DNA from 2 places in the Candidatus Pelagibacter sp. HIMB1521 genome. Region 2 is predicted to be linked to the other one. Evidence: riboswitches for the same ligand, from Rfam matches in the RefSeq annotation. Region 2 holds a riboswitch; the other holds the start of a gene.
The links. Region 2 has a riboswitch for S-adenosylmethionine ahead of ACTTA5_RS07350 (O-acetylhomoserine aminocarboxypropyltransferase/cysteine synthase family protein). Riboswitches for the same ligand answer to the same signal wherever they lie in the genome.
Positions count from the first base shown of each region.

Region 1: linked by a shared signal. The riboswitch ahead of ACTTA5_RS02930 (homocysteine S-methyltransferase family protein) and the one ahead of ACTTA5_RS07350 (O-acetylhomoserine aminocarboxypropyltransferase/cysteine synthase family protein) in region 2 are both predicted to bind S-adenosylmethionine.

Region 1 is NZ_JBNAIZ010000005.1:81,461-84,640, forward strand. Features, by position in the region: gene ACTTA5_RS02920 (sulfite exporter TauE/SafE family protein) at 1-716, shown strand, start outside; gene ACTTA5_RS02925 (putative 2OG-Fe(II) oxygenase) at 753-1,343, shown strand; SAM riboswitch class V at 1,435-1,497, shown strand; gene ACTTA5_RS02930 (homocysteine S-methyltransferase family protein) at 1,505-2,437, shown strand; gene ACTTA5_RS02935 (DMT family transporter) at 2,404-3,180, opposite strand, start outside.
Region 2 is NZ_JBNAIZ010000020.1:3,426-6,605, forward strand. Features, by position in the region: gene ACTTA5_RS07345 (COX15/CtaA family protein) at 1-431, shown strand, start outside; gene ACTTA5_RS07350 (O-acetylhomoserine aminocarboxypropyltransferase/cysteine synthase family protein) at 459-1,787, opposite strand; SAM riboswitch class V at 1,790-1,856, opposite strand; gene rplM (50S ribosomal protein L13) at 1,998-2,456, shown strand; gene rpsI (30S ribosomal protein S9) at 2,458-2,895, shown strand; gene argC (N-acetyl-gamma-glutamyl-phosphate reductase) at 2,929-3,180, shown strand, end outside.

The DNA of each region.
Region 1 (3,180 bases), on a different contig from region 2:
CTGCAGTATTATATTCAAGCATAGGATTTGGTGGTGGCTCTACTTATCTTGCATTACTTTTAATTTGGGATGTCCCTTACTATATTTTTCCAATTTTAGCTTTAATTTGTAATATTATTGTAGTTTCTGGAAATTCTATAAATTTTTTAAAATCAAAGAATATTAATTTTAATTTACTTTATCCTTATTTAATTGGTTCTATACCTCTTGCTTTTATAGGAGCATCGATCTCTATTGAAAAAAATTTATTTGAAATTTTACTTTTCTTTATTTTAATATCAGCTGGAGTTTTTTTACTTATTGAAAGCAAATCCTTTAACAAACAAAAAATTGAAATTAAAAAAACACCCCTAGTTTTATCAATATTAATAGGATCAATAATTGGTTTAATGTCTGGTTTGGTTGGTATTGGTGGTGGGATATTTTTAAGTCCTATTTTATTTTTGATGAAAGCAGGGCTTCCAAAACATATAACAAGTACTGCATCCTTATTTATTTTAGTAAATTCAATTTTTGGCATAGGAGGACAATTAACAAAGGATATAGTCTTTAACGAATTTTTAAATTACTGGCCACTATTTATTGCTGTCTTAATTGGTGGCCAAATTGGAAGTTTTTTAAATATAAAATTCCTGTCTAATAAAATATTAGCTCTAATGACTGCATGTCTAGTAATTTTTGTTGCTATAAGAATGGGCATAACACTTATTGCATAAGTTGAATTAATTATTTTTTGATATATTTAATCTCTCATGAAAAATTTTAAACCATTTGGGCCTTCAATAGGAAAATCTAAAATTTCTAAAAAATTTTTAGAAAAACTTAACAAGGAAGTTGATACAAAAATCTTCTCAAAATCCAATGATTATAGTCCAAAATTAGCAAGTCAAATTAGAAAAGAAGTTCAAATTTCTAAAAATTTTATAAAAATAAATTTAGAAAAAGAATTAATAAAAAATATTAAAATTTTTCTAGCTAAAGAAAATATTAAAAAAATTAAAGAAATTAAAATTTTAAACCTGTGGGTCGTTAGCCAATACAAAAATGAGTATAATCCTATACATTATCATGAAGGAGACTTGTCAGGTGTTGGTTATTTAAAAATTCCAAAACGTATGACAAAAAATAAAAATGTTAAAAATAAAAAAATAAAAACCAATGGAACAATTGATTTTATTAATGGACAAAAAGCTTTTCTTTCAAAAAGTATTTTTAATTTGATACCAAAAACAGGTGATCTTTTAATATTTCCCAATTACTTAATGCATACAGCCTACCCATTTAATATTGAGGAAGAAAGAAGATCATTTTCTTTCAATGCTAAAATAATTTTTAATAAATAATTTACAAATTTAAATAATATTATATAAATCAATTTGCCGATTTGATCCTATTGCGGGCATAAACTGCTAAAATGGAAATTCCCAATAGATCTAATTAGCAAGGTAGTTGAACTATATTGTGCACCTGCATGTAGCTTAAGCACTAAAAAAGTGAGGATAAAATGAATAAAGATTTTTTTAAAACAACAAAAATTTTAGATGGTGGAATGGGTCAAGAATTATTGGCTAGAGGTATGGAACCCAAAGGAACTTTGTGGAGTGCAAATGCTTTAATTGAGGAAAAATACCACGACTTAATACTTAATATTCATAATGATTTTATTAAATCTGGAGCTGATGTAATTGTAACTACAACTTTTACAACGAGAAGAAAAAGATTGAGAGAAAATGGAATAGAAGATCAATTTAAATCCTTAAATCAGAAAGCGTGTGAAATTGCACAAAAAGCTAAATTAAATAATCCTCACATTAAGATTGCAGGAGGACTCCCACCTCAAGATTTGACATATGAAGAAGACAAGAGAAGTGAAAAAGAAATCACAAAAGATCATTTGGAATTAGCAGAAATACTAAACCCTTCAGTAGATTTTTTCTATTTTGATGTTTGGAGTAGTATCAAAGAAATTAGATGTGGAATAGAAGCTATTAAAAAATTTAATAAACCATACTTAGTTGGGGCTCATATTTCTGAAGGAAACTCTTTACCAAGTGGAGAAAAAATTTCTGCAATTAATTCAATAATTACTGAAAATTGCCTAGGAGTAATTCTAGCATGTGTTTCACCTGAAAATTATGAGAATAATTTAGATGAAATTCAAAAACTTAAAGTTCCATTTGGTTTCAAATTAAACGGATTTATCACAACTAAACCAAAAGGTGGTTATACTTCTCAGTATAAAGAAAATGATGGATCGAACCCCAATAGTTTTTTAGGTCAAAGAAAAGATTTAGATCCTGAAAAAATATCAATTTTTGCAAAAAAATTTAGAGAAAATGGTGCCACAATTCTTGGAGGATGTTGTGAAACTCGGCCATCACATATAGAGGCAATAAAAAAACACTATTTAAATTTTGTACCTTTTCTTACAAAATAGATACCTGTAGCAACTGCTACCAATGAAATTATAATTTTCGTTGTTATTAATTCTTTTAAAAAGATATAACTTAAAATGGTACCAAATATTGGAATTAAATAAGATACTTGAGATTGAAAAATTAAACCATTGTTAATTAAAATTCTAAATCTCAATAACCAAGCAATTCCAGTAGATACCAACCCAAGATAAATAACTGAAAAAGTAGAATCTAATCTTGGAACAGTTTTCCAAGGTTGTTCAATTAAACATACTAAAGGTAATAATATAATAGTAGCCCAAATCAAAATTGAACTGGTTACATTTTCATTTTTTTTCTTACTTATTTTTAATGTTAAAAGACCTCCAATTACATAACAGGTAGCACCCAACAAAATTAATAATGCTGAAGTAAAGTTATTTTCATTAATTAATAAATTATCTGAAAATAAATAAACTATTCCTGAAAATCCAATTAGAACTCCTGTTGTTCTAATTAAATTAAATTTTTCATTTTTGGTGTAAAAATGTCCTAATACTACTGAGCTAAGTGAAGTTGATGACATTAAAATTGCTGCCAAGTTACTTTGAACAGATTTAACTCCATATGCTATTAAAAAAAATGGAGCTACTAAATTTATAAATCCAATCATTGCAAACCAATACCAATCTTTTGAAAATGCCTCGATTTTAATTTTTTTGTAAAAGCAAAGTAGTAGAACTGGAATTGAACCAAAAAAAACTCTTAGAAATGCAATCGTAAC
Region 2 (3,180 bases):
CTTTATTATTTTTGCAATTAATTATAGGTGCTTTTGTATCTGGTATGGATGCTGGTAAAATTTATAACACTTGGCCATTGATGGGAGTTAATTATTTTCCCGATGATAGTAGTTTTAAAGAGTTTTTGAATTTAAAAGTTTTTGATAATCCCTCTATTGTTCAATTTATACATAGAAATTTAGCATACTTAATTATCGTCTTTTATACCTTAATTCTCTTTAAGGTAATTAACACTAGAAACAAAAAATTATACAAACCCATCACAGTAATTGGTTTGGCTTTGGCATTTCAAATTTTTCTTGGAGTGATAACTATTTTATCTGGAGTAAAAATGTTATTTGCATCTTTACACCAGATAAATTCTATTTTGATAATACTTTCAACTTTGTATTTTATATTTATCTCAAAATATAAAAAACAAATTAATTAATTTCTATTTGTAGACATATAAATAAAATTAACTAACTGCTTTTAAATTACCTTTTGATGATTTGTCTAAAGCTTGATCTAAATCATCGATGATATCATCTATATGTTCCAAACCAATACAAAGTCTAACATATCCAGGAGTTACACCTGAAGCAGCCAATTCATCCTCATTTAATTGACTGTGAGTAGTTGTTGCCGGGTGTATTGCTAAACTTCTAGCGTCACCTATATTTGCAACGTGGTAAAACATTTTTAAAGCCTCAATGAATTTTTTACCAGCTTCGATACCACCAGCTAATTCAATACCAACTAAAGCACCATTACCATTTTTCAGATATTTTTTTGCTCGACTTGATATCTCTTCATTATGTTCAGTGGAATAAATTACTCTCTCAACAGCTTTATGATTTTTTAAGTACTCTACAACTTTTGCGGCATTATCACAGTGTTGTTTCATTCTTAAAGCAACTGTTTCAAGTCCTTGTATGACGCCGAATGCATTATCTGGTGAAAGTGCTGATCCTAAATCTCTTAACAAGGTTACTCTTGCTCTTACTGCAAAAGCAACATTTGCACCTGTTAATTCGGGCACAGCTTTACCCCAAACAACACCTCCATAACTTGCATCAGGTTCATTAAATAGTGGCTGTCTTTTTGGATCTGCTGTCCAATCAAAATTTCCACCATCTACTAGTGCACCTCCAACTACTGTTCCATGACCTGCTATATATTTTGTTAAAGAATAAACAACCACAGCAGCACCATGTTCAATTGGTTTACAAATTACAGGGGCAGCAGTGTTATCCAAGATTAATGGAATGTTATATTTTCTACCAATATCCGAAACTTCTTTAATTGGAAAAACTCTTAAATATGGGTTTGGTAATGTTTCTCCATAAAAAGCTCTAGTTTTATCGTCTATTGCTTTTTCAAAGTTTTTTGGATCCGACGGATCTGCATACCTTACTTCTATACCAAGCTTACTTAAAGTATGCGTAAATAAAGAAACTGTTCCACCATAAAGATCTGTTGAACTAACAATATTGTCTCCGGCTTGAGCAACGTTTAATATTGCAAAAGTAGACGCTGTTTGACCAGAAGCTACAGTTAAACTTGCAAGACCACCCTCAAGAGCAGCGATTCTCTTTTCCAACACATCGTTAGTTGGATTCATTATTCGTGTATAGATGTTTCCAAACTCTTTTAACGCAAATAAATTAGCTGCATGTTCAGTGTTATTAAATTGATAAGAGGTTGTTCTATAAATTGGAACTGCTACTGAATTTGTAGCTGGATCACTTCTGTAGTCTCCACCATGTATCGCAATAGTTTCTGGATTATTTCTTTTTGTACTCATTTTTACTCCTTTTTTAGTGCTTTTGCTTTATGCAAGGCGCACAATACAGTTCAAATACCTACCGATTATAATTTTATGAAAATTCCATTTTAGCAGTTTTATGCCCGCAATAGGATCAAATCGGCAAGTGATAAATAGCATATTAGTTATGTTTTACAAGCTAAATATAAAATTGACTTTGAATAATTTAATAGTATTAATCCTCGCACAATGACAAAATTCACAAAAAAAGATCAAGTTACTTCGTCTTGGTACGAGATAGACGCAAAAAATGCAGTTGTTGGAAGATTAGCGACTGTTGTATCTAATATTATTAGAGGCAAAAATAAGACTACTTATACACCTCACATGGATGATGGAGATTTTGTTGTAGTAAAAAATATCGAACAAGCAAAATTTACTGGCAAGAAGTTTCAAAACAAAAAGTACTATAGACACACAGGACATCCTGGTGGAATTAAAGTTACCACACCAGAAAAACTTCATGAAAAAAAACCTGGAGAAACTTTGAAATTAGCAGTTAAAAGAATGTTGCCTGGTGGTGTTTTGGGTAGAAAACAACTAACAAAATTAAAAATTTATTCAGGAAGTGAGCATCCACATGCTGCACAAAACCCAAAAGTTATAGAATTAGATAAACTAAACAATAAAAACATTGCAAGAAATTAATATGGAAAACGTACAATCAAACACAAAAACTCCTAAATTAAAGTTAGACTTTAAAGATAGTAAGTACGCGACAGGTAGAAGAAAAACTTCAATAGCAAAAGTTTGGTTAAAAAAAGGTTCTGGTAAAATTTATGTTAATGGCAAATTATATAATGAGTATTTTGCTGATGAAATTCACAAAATGCAAATTACAAGGCCTTTTGAAATTATAAATCAAGCTACAGATTATGATGTTAGATGTAGTGTAAAAGGTGGCGGACCTACAGGTCAAGCTGGAGCAATGGTTCATGGTATTTCTAAAGCTTTGGTTCTCTTTGATGAAAATTTAAAAACAACATTGAAAACTGAAAAGCTTACAACCAGAGATTCTAGAGCTGTTGAGAGAAAAAAACCTGGTAGAAGAAAAGCTAGAAGAAGCTTCCAGTTTTCTAAAAGATAATTTTTTTTACAATTTAAACTGCTATAATAAAAAATGCCTAAGCTTAATGCATTAGTTGCCGGATCTACAGGATATATTGGTGTTCAATTAATTAAGTTATTAATTAACCATAAATATATTAATATTAAATATCTATGTGGAAACTCGTCTGTTGGAAAAAATATTTCTAATTATGATAAATCTCTGTCAAAAAAAAAATTACCTAAAATCGTAAAATTTAATCCTAAACTGTTAAATGGTATTGATGTTGTCTTTACAGCTCTACCAAATGGTGAAGCTCAAGAT